DNA from 2 places in the Planctobacterium sp. AWM4_229 genome. Region 2 is predicted to be linked to the other one. Evidence: predicted binding sites of a transcription regulator. Region 2 holds the regulator's gene; the other holds the start of a gene.
The links. The regulator LexA, encoded in region 2, represses DNA repair genes until DNA is damaged. The targets are predictions, from matches to a motif close to TACTGTATNNNNATACAGTA.
Positions count from the first base shown of each region.

Region 1 (7,396 bases), on a different contig from region 2:
CAAATTGAACTATCTGCAAAGCATTGCGGACGTGTAATCAAAACAAAGAACTCAACAATACCATAATGTATGGCCTGACAGTCTTTAAGTCCGGAGTAATGATTCATGAAAAATCATTTAATCAGTAAATTAACCTTATCCTTAGGGGTGATTTTTTACCTCGTGGTCATCCCCTTTCTAGAGTGGAATCACAGTCATGTTTTTAATCCCGATTGGCCTGCACATGCTCGATTTCATGAAGTTTGGCAGCTTTCCACTAATATCGCCTTGGGTATATTGGTTTTGTGGCTGTGTTGGCGCCGAAGTCAGTTTGTCTTGTCAGGGGTAATCAACATTTTGGTGATGGGAGGCGTTCTGGTTTCACATGCTTTATCAGACTACGTGGGTAGTACTGTAAATTCAGGTAATATTGCAAAGCTGATTTTGGGCCAGGATTTAGCCGTGTTAGTAGCTTTAATAGTGGTTCTTTCGTCAATAGCGGTTGTCCTCAATCACCAGAAAATTGTAATAAGGACGTGACTTGAGGCATTAGATGAAGGTGATGCTAGAATCAGTTTAATGTTCGTTTTAAGCTTTGTGAGCCAACTTGTACGCTGATTGTGCACCTTAGAATAATAGTACCGATTGCAAATAAAATGAGCGAAATGTCACTTCATACGTATTAGCATTATTAAATCAACTCACATGGATAGAGATTTTTATGGCACATACTTTCCGATATCAAAAAAAGGGGTACTACCTGGAGTTTAGTGGCCCACTTAACTTTAAAGAATTGGAATGGGCCAACTCAAAAATCTATGAACACGAAGAGTTTGATAACCATAAATTTCAAGTTATCTCACTGCTAAATGCTGATCTGTCATTAGTCAGCGAAGAGGGACCAGAGCAATTGGCTGCAGCTGATTTTGGCGGGTCATTATCTCGCGGTAACGTCAGAATAGCGCTGGTAGCCAAAGACAAAACAACTGTTGATCTTTGCAAAGAATACCAAAAAGTCACTGAAAAACTGCAGTCCAGCTGGCAAGTACGAATCTTCTCAGAACTACAACAAGCCCTTACTTGGGCTGAAGCTTAAAGTTTTTCCACCTTTTCCAGCAACTCGCTATTTATAGCTTCGATACTCCTGATAGTGCCCTGCTCCACACATGGAATACGGCACCAATCGTTTTTCTCATGTAAAAGTTGGTAAACTTTGTAAACCTTCTCCAAATAACCATGAGCCGCTTCGTGGATGTCTTCTTTCTCGTCTGTGTAGCTGCGCTGTTTTTTCTTCAGTACCAGCTCTTTTGAGACTTCTAGCGGCACATCCAAAAAGATAGTAATGTCGGGTTTGGGTAAGCCATTTACTTTGTATTCCAGCTCAGCTAACCAATCAATAAAATCTGCCCGCTCTGATTCAGCAAATTTAGCGGCCTGATGGCCCATATTAGATTCTACGTAACGGTCGCACACTACGTAATAACCCGCTTCTAGATCTGCCAGTAGATTAGGCTTTTGCTCCAGACGGTCACTGGCGAACAACACAGAGGCCAACTTAGGATGAACTTCATCAATCGAACCGAATTCTCCCCGCAAAAAAGCGCCTACCTCACGGCCGAAAAAGGTTTGCTCGTAGGCTGGAAAACTGTACATCTTGACCTTTTTGCCAGTCGCTTGCAGCTTTTCAATTAACAATTGACTTTGTGTGCCTTTGCCACTGCCGTCTATGCCTTCAATAGTGATCAGTTTTCCTGTCATGTGTAACTCGATTATTTAATAATGTGGACTTGGTTGTTGAGCACGACCTCGGCCGCCTCACAACGAGGTGCATAATAATGCCATTAAGTAACGGTACTGTCAGTGCAAAAATCCTGCAATCAGACAAACAGCTACGCCCCACTAGTACAGCCCCAAAAAAAAGGGCAGCTACCTGAGTAACTGCCCTATCAAATACCCTTGCGCTAACGAGGGGTTTACTTCGGAGACACGAAATATGCACGTCTCAATTCGATTGTATCTTCACAACCAGGAGTCGATTGCTTTTTATCTCACCACCCACTCACAGAGGAGGAATGATGTAGCCCGGTGCGGAGCAAAAACGAAATTTACAGCTCTTCTGCTTCCTCTTTAACATCGTCTTCTTTTACTGATTTTTTCAGTAGTAATTCCGCTCTTAACTTGCCTTCAAGCTCATTGGCAATATCTGAGTTATCTCTCAAAAACTGCACAACATTAGCTTTCCCCTGACCGATGCGATTACCGTTGTAGCTATACCAGGAACCAGCTTTTTCCACCATTTTTTGTTGTACACCAAGGTCAATCAATTCCGCCTCTTTGCTGATCCCTTCTCCGTACATAATCTGGAACTCGGCTTGTTTAAAGGGTGGTGCCACTTTGTTCTTCACCACTTTTACGCGAGTTTCATTACCCACCACTTCGTCGCCCACTTTTACCGAACCAATGCGACGAATGTCTAAACGTACAGAAGCATAAAACTTAAGTGCATTACCACCGGTTGTGGTTTCCGGGTTGCCGAACATAACACCAATTTTCATACGAATTTGGTTAATGAAGATACACAGGGTATTGGATTTTTTAATATTGGCTGTCAGCTTACGCAACGCTTGAGACATCAAACGAGCCTGTAAACCAACGTGAGAATCTCCCATCTCACCTTCGATCTCAGCTTTAGGTGTTAATGCCGCTACAGAGTCAACAATCACCACGTCAACTGCACCAGAGCGCACTAACATGTCACAGATTTCTAACGCCTGCTCACCCGTATCTGGCTGGGATACTAATAATTCTTCTACATTCACGCCCAACTTTGCGGCGTAGACAGGATCTAAAGCGTGCTCAGCATCTACGAAAGCACAAGTTTTACCTTTCTTCTGAGCTTCGGCTATAACCTGCAGTGTTAATGTGGTTTTACCGGATGACTCAGGGCCGTAAATTTCAACAACGCGTCCACAAGGCAAACCGCCAATGCCCAAGGCGATATCGATAGTCAGTGAACCTGTTGAAACCGATTCAATATCCATCGCTTGGTTGTCACCCAAGCGCATGATAGTACCTTTACCGAACTGTTTTTCAATTTGGCCAAGTGCGGCTGACAGCGCGCGTGATTTATTATCGTCCATTTTTGAACCCCTTAATTCTTGTTTGTCCTCAATTGCTTGAGTGACATTTGTTTTTGTCTGCCCTTACTCATTGTTTTTAGCACAATGTTGTTGAGCGTCTGTTCGTTAGCTTTGGGTAAATACGGTTACGAACGCATGGCTCGATTGGGTACTCCTGAAACATTAGTTCGGCTGTTTCTTGAAACCCAGCGAACCAACAACTGTATCCTTAACCAGTATTTAGATGCAGTATACTGTATAACCATACAGTTACAATGATTTTTTAAAAGAAATTTATAAGTGATTGGAAACCAACGGATTTTTCAATAGTCTGCGCGATTACAAAGCAGAATGAATAGCTGATGGCTCTCTCCACCAGAAAAAATCAAAGGCAGATTATATTGTGCTCTGCAATAAAAGTCAGCGTCTCGTGCCTTAATAAGTAATACCTCAATAATTCATACGCCCTTATGATTTGAATTATTCATTGAGTTGTTCTATCAAAACCGTTAGCGCTGTCACAACGGTTTGTTCCCGAATTTGCGCCCTGTCGCCGGGAAAAACTTTTTGAAAGCTCAATTTCTTATCACCAATAACAAGGCCAAACCATACAAGACCTACCGGCTTTTCTGCACTGCCCCCCCCTGGTCCTGCTACACCGCTGACCGCCACCGACACTTCGGCGCCCGCCATTTCCGCAGCTCCTTTTGCCATCTCCTGTACAACCTGTTCAGACACAGCACCATGGGCGATTAGTGTCTCGGGGTTTACTCTCACCAGATCACTTTTGGCCTGATTACTATAAGTGATAAATCCCCGTTGGAACCAATTTGAACTTCCCGGCGCACTCGTAATCGCGTATCCTATGCCTCCTCCAGTGCAGGACTCTGCGCAGGTAATCTGCCATTCCCTGCCGACGAGCAGTTCACCGAGTTGAGCTGAAAGTGTCAAAATCTGATCTGAAATCATCAAAACGTCTCAAAATTAAAAAAAGACCAATATAAGAAAAAAGAGTTATGTCGTCACCAGATTATAGTGAATCCGCCCTCGCAAACCATACCCCAATGATGCAGCAATACTTGCGTATCAAAGCTGAACACAAAGAAATTTTATTGTTTTACCGCATGGGCGACTTTTACGAGCTGTTTTGGGATGATGCCAAACGTGCCGCGCAACTGCTCGATATTTCCTTAACCGCCCGCGGTAAATCAGGAGGCAACGCCATTCCAATGGCTGGTGTGCCTTATCATGCAGTAGAAGGCTACCTGGCCAAGCTAGTTAAGCTAGGAGAGTCGGTAGCTATTTGTGAACAGGTGGGCGATCCGGCTACCAGTAAAGGCCCGGTTGAACGTAAAGTTGCGCGTATCATAACGCCGGGCACGGTAACTGATGAAGCCCTTCTGGATAATAATGCAGACAATCTATTGGCTGCTGTATCTCACCACAAACAAACCATCGGTTTTGCTACGCTAGATGTCAGCAGTGGTCGTTTTGTTATCAGGCAACTACAGAGTACTGAAGCTCTGGAAGCCGAACTGGAAAAAGCCCGACCTGCTGAAATACTTTATCCGGATGATTTTCCTTACACCTGGTTGTTTAGTAAAGACGCCGGGTTGCGCCGCAGACCAGAGTGGGAATTCGACCCCGATACGGCCATTAAATTGTTAAATGAACAGTTTGGCACTAAAGAACTCAGCGGTTTTGGCATCGATCAAAGCAGTTCGCAAATGGCTCTGGCTGCCGCCGGTGCCATCTTACAATATGTTAAGGATACTCAGCGCAGTGCCCTACCCCATATTCGCTCCGTGCGCAAACCAGAAGATGGCCATTTGTTGCAGATGGATGCCACGTCTATTCGCAACCTCGAACTGACCAAAAATTTATCAGGTGGTGAGCAAAACACTTTGTTTTCGGTGCTCAATCACACCAAAACCCCTATGGGCAGCCGTTTGTTAAAACGCTGGTTGCATGAGCCTCTGCGCTGTCGTAACGCGATACGCTATCGTCTGAATTTGGTAGACAGTATGCAGCGCACAGAAGCCGATGAGATTCAGGAAAACTTAAAACAGGTGGGAGACCTTGAGCGAATTTTATCGCGCATTGCGCTGCGCAGTGCCCGCCCGCGTGATTTTTCCAGATTAATTCTGGCCCTTACTCAATTGCCGGCTATTCACGGCTACCTGGAAGAGTTGAGCAGCCCGGAAGCGCTACTATTAAAAGACAATATAAGTTTGTTCACCGAGCTACAAGAGCAGTTAGATGACGCAATTGTCGATATGCCACCAATGCTTATTCGGGATGGTGGCGTTATCAAACCCGGTTACAACCCACAGCTTGATGAATACCGTGCTCTTATGACAGGTGCCACTGATGTTCTGGAAAAAATAGAAAAAAGAGAACAAGAAACCACTGGTATCGCCAACTTAAAAGTCGCCTTCAATAAAGTGCATGGCTACTACATTGAAGTGAGTAAAGGCCAATCTCATTTGGTGCCACCTGAGTACGTGCGCCGTCAAACATTAAAAAACTACGAACGCTACATTATTCCAGAATTAAAGGAGTATGAGGACAAAGTCCTTTCCAGCCAGGCGTTAGCGCTGGCCCTGGAAAAGCAATTGTACGACCAGCTGTTCGACAAGGTGATCCCCAATCTGGCGGCCTTACAAGACACCGCAGAATCATTAGCACAACTGGATGTATTACTTAACTTCGCCCAAATGGCTGAGTTGCATAACTACACACTGCCAGAGATGACTGAAGACAATGAGATTCACTTCCATCACGGACGTCATCCAGTTGTCGAAACCATGGTCACCAGTCCCTTTATTGCCAATCCTATTGCCATTACTGATAGTCGCAAGATGCTGATAGTGACGGGCCCTAATATGGGCGGTAAATCGACTTACATGCGACAAACAGCACTCATTGTGGTGATGGCTCATATGGGCTGTTTTGTGCCTGCAGAACAAGCGCGCATTGGTAATGTAGATCGTATATTTACTCGTATTGGGGCCTCAGATGATCTGGCATCAGGTCGCTCTACCTTTATGGTGGAAATGACTGAAACGGCTAACATTCTCAATAATGCTACGGCGAATAGCTTGGTATTGATGGATGAAATCGGCAGAGGCACCAGTACTTATGATGGGTTATCTCTTGCTTGGGCCACTGCCGAATGGCTGGCTTCAAAGCTCAACAGTTTTTGCTTATTTGCCACTCATTATTTTGAGCTGACCCAACTGGCGGAGAATACTCCTAGTATAGTTAACGTACATTTAGACGCAGTGGAGTATGATGGCGGTATTCGTTTCATGCACGCTGTACAGGAAGGGGCGGCTAACAAAAGCTATGGATTACAAGTAGCAGAACTTGCAGGTGTACCTAATCAGGTTATTCGCAGAGCCAAGCAAAAACTGCAGACTTTAGAGAATTTGGATAACAATACAGCCGCAGCGCCAATGCCCATTCAAACCGATATGTTGACGGTGAGTAATCCAGCACTCAATCTGCTTACAGAAATCAACCCCGATGATTTATCGCCGAGAGAAGCCCTGGAATTGCTCTACAAGTTGAAAACCCTCAACGACGCATAATTGCGTCGTTGTGACTTTCGCGATTAGTGAGCAAGCAAATTTTTGTAGTCCACGCCTAATTTGTCGAACAGATTCATGAGGTTTTTGGCCAGCACCGGTTTAGCCAAAAAGCTTACTGCCCCCGTTGCCATGGCTTCTTTAACATTTTTGGCGGTACTATCGCCAGAGCACATTACCACTTTGGTTTTAGGATACTTGTCATGGATCAATCGCAATAGCGATAGGCCATCAACACCAGGCAGATTGATATCGAGAAAAATCAATCCGTAGTTTTTCAGGCGCATTCTATTGATCACGTCCTGACCATTACTGGAAGTCTCGACACTAGCAAACCCCAATTTCATTAGTATAATACGTATAAAACTCCTGATCTGTTCGTCATCGTCCACCACCAAAATATCGGTACTAAAATCTATATCGTCCTTTGCCACGTAAGCTCGCCCTGGTTTGTTAGAATTGGAATTGACAAGTTGAGTTCTGCCAATCGCAGTTGATTAGCTCTCGCATCTAAATATGTAGCACAAAACACGCGAAAGGTAAGGCCCAAAAAAGACTTTTAACCACTTTACTCCGATAACAGGTTATTTGTTTAACCAAACATCGAACTCCAGAAAAAGAATAGAAATAATAATCAGACGCGAAATCTGCAAGGTATAGCAACCTATTCGAGCCAGGAAAAAGGCTCGGCGGATGCAAACGTTGTCG
Region 1 covers NZ_JBSWWX010000001.1:406,823-414,218, forward strand. The annotation lists gene ACXAGP_RS01785 (DUF6640 family protein) at 106-519, shown strand; gene ACXAGP_RS01790 (hypothetical protein) at 701-1,075, shown strand; gene tmk (dTMP kinase) at 1,072-1,737, opposite strand; gene recA (recombinase RecA) at 2,085-3,119, opposite strand; gene ACXAGP_RS01805 (CinA family protein) at 3,579-4,070, opposite strand; gene mutS (DNA mismatch repair protein MutS) at 4,115-6,691, shown strand; gene ACXAGP_RS01815 (response regulator) at 6,715-7,122, opposite strand.
Region 1: the regulator LexA is predicted to act here: its motif matches at 3,351-3,370, upstream of recA (recombinase RecA).

Region 2 (7,396 bases):
GATAGAAGCTGTCGCATAAACCATCGAGGAATAGCCAAATAATTTCTTTCGGGAAAAGGTGGGCACTATCTGTGAGATTATGCCGAAGGCTGGCAAGATCATGATATAAACTTCCGGATGTCCAAAGAACCAGAAGATGTGCTGGAACATCACCGGATCACCACCGCCAGCCGCATCAAAGAAGCTGGTACCAAAGAACTTATCGGTTAACACCATAGTTACCGCGCCCGCCAGCACTGGCATAACCGCTATCAATAAGAATGCGGTAATTAGCCAGGTCCAAACAAACAAGGGCATTTTCATTAATGTCATGCCAGGGGCACGCATGTTTAAAATGGTGACGATAACGTTAATCGCCCCCATGATGGAACTGGCGCCCATAATGTGAACAGAGAATACAAACAGTGCTGTAGAGTCATTACTGTAGGTTGTGGATAGTGGCGCGTAGAAGGTCCAACCAAAAGAGGGACCACCACCTTCCATGAACAAAGACATCAGCAATATCAGGAAAGCAAAAGGTAAAATCCAGAAGCTCCAGTTGTTCATTCTTGGCAGTGCCATGTCCGGTGCACCAATCATCAAGGGCACCATCCAGTTAGCGAGGCCGGTAAATGCTGGCATTACAGCACCGAATACCATAATCAAGCCATGCACTGTGGTCATCTGATTGAAGAAGTTAGGATCGACAATCTGTAATCCAGGCTGGAATAACTCTGCCCGGATCACCATGGCCATAGCCCCGCCGATTAAAAACATAATAAATGCAAACCAAAGATATAAGGTGCCGATATCTTTGTGGTTTGTGGTGTACAACCAGCGTTTTATGCCCGTTGGTTTATGATCGTGGTGATCATGGTGCTCGTCGTGATGGATATCGTCTGTCACTGTACTCATCTCAACTTCCCCTTATTGTCCGTTCAATACGGCGTTAACGTCTTTAGCTTGCACTGATTCACCAGTGTCATTGCCCCATGCGTTACGCTCGTAGGTAATTACTGCTGCTAGTTCTTTCATCGAAAGTTGTTTTCCGTAAGCCTGCATGGCCGTACCTGCTACGCCATTAACCACAACTTCAATATGTTTTTGCATGTCGTTTATGGCAATGTCGCTGCCTTTCAAAGCAGGAAATACGCCAGGTAAACCTTCACCATTAGGCATGTGACAAGCAGCACAGTTGGTAACGTATACTCGCTCACCAACACTCATTAACTCATCCATATCCATATTCATCGCCAGCAGCTTTTGCTCTTCTTCTTTGGCTTTGCGTTGTATTTCTTCTTGCTCTTCGATCCAGGCAGCATAATCAGCAGGCTCCTTAGCAATAACCACAACAGGCATGAAACCGTGATCTTTTCCGCAAAGTTCAGCACATTGACCGCGATAGATTCCGGGCTTATCAACTCGTGTCCAGGCTTCATTGATAAAACCAGGGTTGGCGTCTTTCTTAACAGCAAAATCCGGAACCCACCAGGAATGAATAACGTCGTCTGAGGTGATCAGAAAACGGACCTTTTGATTAGTAGGAATAACCAAAGGGCGATCAACTTCCAACAGGTAATTGATATTCTTTTCCAGCTTGTTATTGATTTGCTCTGGTTGGGTGGCAAGTAGAGAAAAGAATTCAACGTCGTTATCCATGTATTTGTAATGCCACTTCCATTGAGAGCCGGTAACTAACACTGTCACATCAGGAGATGACACATCTTCCATCGCGATCAGTGTTTTAGTGGCGGGGATAGCCATACCGATAAGAATAAGAAAAGGAACCACTGTCCAGGCAATTTCAACCTTAACACTTTCGTGAAATGTTGCTGGCTTCACCCCTTTGGACTTGCGATGAAAGATAGTAGCCCAAAGCATAACGCCGAATACCAACACCCCGATGATCACACAGATCCAGAATATGATCATATGCAATTCGTAAACCTGCTGACTTATCTCAGTCACACCCGGTCTCAAATTCAGCTGATATTGGTCCGGCTGCGGATTAGAAGCGGCAAATGATGCGCAACTAAGCAACAATCCCCAAAAACCTATTAAAATTCTGCTCACCTGTGTGTTCCTCCTTTCCTGTCCGTTGCTTTATTTTTGGTCATTAGCACAACGGAAATCGCACCATAAGTTACGATTTTGAAACATATTTGTTATTACTATGTTAAAAACCGAATGATATGTAAACAATTTTCGAAGATAAAAAACATTTAGACGGCTAAAAAAGACGCTTTTTTAACCAGCTGATGTGTCAAAAATAGACCCGAATAGGAAAAAAGGAAATTAATTCGCTATTTTTTGTGCAAATTTTTGTCTGGGTGAATAAATGTGGCCGTACCACAGATACAAAAAAGCCCATTAATCAATGGGCTATCAAGAAAAGGCAAATTAATCAGGTAAAACAGTACGTCTCGAAGTTATTTACATCCAAGCGTTGTTTCGGATGATTCCAACAGCTATACCTTCAATATTTAAAGGTTGCGAGTTCAAATCCACCTTAATAGGAGCAAAATCACTGTTCTCTGCGTGAAGTAACACTTCAGATCCCGACTTTTCAAAACGTTTCACAGTTACATCGTCTTCTACTCGCGCCACCACTACTTGACCATTTCGCGCTTGGTTGGTGCGATGCACTGCCAACAAGTCCCCATCCATAATGCCGATGTCTTTCATGCTTTCGCCATCGACTCGCAATAAATAATGGGCTTCCGGCTGAAACATATTTGCAGCCACCTGGTAATGACTCTCAATATGCTCTTGAGCCAAAATGGGCTCACCTGCTGCCACCTTACCAATTAACGGCAAGCCATCATCTTCGGCAGGCTCATCTAACTGCCCCACAAGACGGATCCCTCTGGAGGTACCCGGTAGAATCTCTATAACCCCTTTACGAGCCAATGCTTTGAGGTGCTCTTCTGCTGCATTAGCGCTTTTAAAGCCAAGCTGCCTCGCAATCTCTGCTCTGGTTGGCGGCATACCAGTATCGGCGATGGTATCTTTAATAAGAGTAAGAACTTGTTCTTGACGCAATGTAAGTGGGCGCATAACAAACCTGTTTTTTCGTACAGTGTAACTGGCAGTATATACAGTCAAGCCATAAACTCAACATAATTTGCTGATTTTCTTGGATTTATAGAGTTACAAGAGCCAAAGCTGCCAGGCCGTGCTATGATCGGTGCAGTTTTAATTATTTTTTATTGATGATGGCCTGGTATCAAAACCTCTTTTTTAACCTTGTTAAATACCCGACCCGTTGGTTAGTAAAAACCAGCAACATCCCCGCAAACATAGAAAGCGAGCTGGGGATCGACAAACATCGTCCGATTATTTACTTGTTGCGCACTAATTCCCTGACCGACAGAGTGGCGCTTGAAATTTCCACCAAAATGCTGGATTTACCCGCCCCGGACAAACAATTAAAAATTGGTTCTAAAAAGCTAGCCAGCTGCTTATTTTTACAAGAACCAGAATCATTGCTTTCCAAAAAAACCAAGCATACTGATATCAATAAAAGCTTCACCCGCTTGTTCAAAATGCACCGCAATGATGAAGAACTGGATCTGCAAATTGTGCCTGTGTCTATCTTCTGGGGACGAGCACCCGGCAAAGAAACAAGAGGCTGGGCAGAGTTACTTGCCGATCGAGCTTCACCTTCCTGGTTACGCAAGTTTTTTATCGTGCTATTCCTGGGCAGAGATAATTTTGCCTATTACAGCCCAGCGGTATCCAGTAAAAAAATGGCCACCACGCACGGCACCGATTCAGAAATAGCCCATAAGCTAATCCGACTGGCCAGAACTCATTTTTATCGCCGGCAGCAAAGCATGAACGGTCCGATGCTGATGGATAGGCATCAGTTGTTTAACAGTATCTTAGGCTCTGCATCGGTAAAACGTGCTATGGCATTAGAAGCCAAAAATTCTCCAGCGGAGCTTGCAAAAGCTCGCGCCCGGGCCAAAAGCTACATTTCAGAAATTGCCGCCGATTATCGCGAGGGCGTTATACGCTTAGGCGACCGCTTGCTGGGTCGTGTCTGGAATAAAATCTACAACGGTATTGAAGTGAAAAATGCCGATAAGGTTCGCGAGCTTGCGCAAAACGGCCACGAAATAATTTATGTTCCCTGCCACAGAAGTCATATGGATTACCTGTTACTCACCTACGTTATTTATCACGAAGGCTTGGTCACACCCCATATCGCCGCGGGTATTAATCTCAACTTCTGGCCCATCGGTGGGTTATTCAGACGCGGCGGTGCCTTTTTCATCCGCCGCTCTTTTGCCGGTAACAAGCTCTACACAGCGGTATTTCGTGAATACCTGGAGCAGCTATTTAACAAAGGTTATTCCGTTAAATTCTACGCTGAGGGTGGCCGCAGCAGAACCGGTCGATTGCTTCCGCCAAAAACAGGGATGTTAGCCATGACCATTCAGGCAATGGTGAAAGGCGTTAAACGCCCGGTGAGTATCGTACCGGTATACATTGGTTACGAGCATGTCATGGAGGTAAAAAGTTACCTCAAAGAGCTCAGAGGTAAGAACAAAGAGAAAGAATCCTTTCTCGGGGTGTTTTCCGCGATTCGCAAGCTAAAAAATTATGGCTACGGTTTTTTGAATTTTGGCGACCCAATCCACCTGAGCCAGTACCTGGATGTGAAAACGCCAGAGTGGCGCCAGGATCAAGCTACCATTGATGACAAAAAGCCCGCTTGGTTAACCCCCACAGTTAATAGCTTAAGTCACAATATCAATGAACGCATTAACCAAGCGTCGGCTGTCAGCGGAATGGCTCTGGCGTCCTTGTGTTTATTGGCCGCAGAAAAACGCGCAATGAGTCGAGAGGAACTATTACAAGTGATGGAGAGCTATCTGGGCTTGTTACGTCAATGTCCCTTTAGTGAACAGAGTAGTTTTCCACAGGTCAGTGCCGAAAAATTACTGGAAAACACCTTGCGCCTGGAAAAATTCGACGTCACTGAAGACAGCTTTGGTGAAATCATTTCCATTGAACGCAACAATGCCATTATTCTGACCTATTACCGCAACAACATTTTACACATGTTTTGTATACCCGGTTTAATTGCTGCCATTGTAATAGCGCATGGAGAATGCCATCGTGAGCAATTGCTCACCTTAGTCGGCCGCATCTACCCGTTGCTCAAGAAAGAGCTATTCATCTATATGAGCGAAGAACAGGCAATGGCGTACACCGACAGTCTGATTGACGGAATGGTGGCCCAAGGTATGTTAATCAATAATGAGGATACATTAACACCTGCCGAAACCAATAGTGTGCAGTTTTACAGCCTGTGGTTGCTAAAATCCGTGATCCAGGAAACCTTGCAGCGTTACGCATTAGTGCTCAATCAATTGGAACAACTGGGCACAACCTCGCGCGGAGCTCTGGAAAAACGCAGTCGTCAGGTGGCAGAGCGCATGTCGACACTACAAGGAATTAGCGCACCAGAGTTTTACGATAAAAATGTGCTGGCCACGTTTATTGCGGCAGCAAGAGAATATGAAATTTGGGAAGCAAATGAAGAGGGATTATTGTTGCATTCAGACAAAAGCCGGGAGCTGCAAAATTTGTTGTTTAGCTTAGTTTCCCCGGAGTTTGTAAAGCGCTTACAACAAATCAAATAACCCGCTGTTTAATCTGGCATTTTAAAGGGGGAGAAGAAACTCCCCCAGCAAACCTAAAGTGATCACCATTCCCACCTTGTTATTGTGTAAAAAAGCCCGAAAACAAGCTTCCCTTTGCCTCTCTACGATCATTTTTTGTTGCTGAACAAACATCACAGCCGAAATAGCAAGCCCACCGTAAGCAAACCAACCCAGCTGCAGGTGCTGATAGACAACAAATAAAGACAACAAACTAAGTAGTTGCAATAGCCCGATAATCAATTTATCAAATTTTCCAAATAGTATCGCCGTTGACTTTACACCGATGCGCAGATCATCGTCCCTGTCTACCATGGCGTACACGGTATCGTATGCAACAGTCCATAAAAGATTGGCCAGATAAACTCCCCACAACCACCAAGGTAATTCTTCTCTGATAGCCATAAACGCCATCGGGATACCAAAGCTAAATGCCATACCCAATACGAACTGAGGTAAATAGGTATATCGCTTCATGAAGGGATAACAAAACGCCAATGCCAGAGCCACAAATGACAGCATTACCGTTTGCCAATTCAAGGTTAAGACCAGCAAAAAAGCGACAACCACCAGCAGGAGAAATAAGCCCAGAGCTTCCTTGGTGGAAACCTCACCACTGACTATTGGACGGGCTTGCGTACGCTCCACATGGCCATCAATTTTTCGATCAGCAAAATCATTAATCACACACCCTGCGGCACGCATCAACAAAGTCCCCGCGAAAAATACTAAAATGATATGCCATGAGGGTAACCCTTGTGCAGCAAGTAACAATCCCCAAGCTGTAGGCCACAGCAATAACCAGCTTCCAATGGGTTTATCTGCGCGCATTAAGCGCCAATATGCATTCCATTTAGCCTGATGACTAGGCATTAGTGATTCTCTTCATGTTCAAGGATTGTAAGAATAAGCAGGGCTATCAGGTAAAAATATCTCGGCCACCATAATATGGTGTTGTTTAAAACGAAACAAAGAACGTCTACCCCAAAGAGAGAACCCGGCCCGAATGGCAAGACTTGCTTGCGTTGCTCCCGCCACCGGACATTCCACTAACTGAAAACCCAAGCGCTCAAATCGGTCATCATTGAAGATAATTTTACCCAATGGTTGATTACCCAGTTGGGTTAGTTCTGCCATTTCCTGCTGTAAAAAATCGCAAGGTAACAACGACCTGGCAAACACCCAATGCTGATCATTGCCTTTGAGAATTACTTCTCTTACTTGAGTACTTTGTGCTGGCACATCAAATTGACCGTAAAGGTAGTGAGTTTCATCTTGTGAAATATCATTAACGCTTTGGCTTAACACCTCAACCGTAAAACGCAAACACTGTGATTGCAGCCGTTCAGTTAAAGATCCGGTATTTAACAGCCAGTTACGCAGCAGAGGATCTTGAGGACATAAACGCTCAGGAGATAGCCAAGGCTCTTTGATCGGCCCGATATTCAGCAGACTTTCAGTCAAAATTCATTCTATTTGATTAGATTATGTAAAATAATAACAATTACGGGATTTAGACAAAAGCGTAAGCGTAATATAATCTACAGTTATCTGATTCAGTATCACTCTGTTTATTATTGGTTTTTTGGTAGCAATTATGAAAATGAAATTGTTGGGTTTTGCCTTTTTGGCCAGTATGTTGCTCTCCAGTCCCGGCGCCCTCGCCCGTGACACCGCCTATTTTGGCCTTGAGCCAGACATTGTTACCAATTACATCAGCTCTAACAGTAGCAAAATCGGCTATG
Region 2 covers NZ_JBSWWX010000002.1:689,517-696,912, forward strand. The annotation lists gene ctaD (cytochrome c oxidase subunit I) at 1-894, opposite strand, end outside; gene coxB (cytochrome c oxidase subunit II) at 907-2,022, opposite strand; gene lexA (transcriptional repressor LexA) at 2,413-3,036, opposite strand; gene plsB (glycerol-3-phosphate 1-O-acyltransferase PlsB) at 3,195-5,633, shown strand; gene ubiA (4-hydroxybenzoate octaprenyltransferase) at 5,655-6,524, opposite strand; gene ACXAGP_RS06070 (chorismate--pyruvate lyase family protein) at 6,543-7,115, opposite strand; gene ACXAGP_RS06075 (flagellar basal body-associated protein FliL) at 7,288-7,396, shown strand, end outside.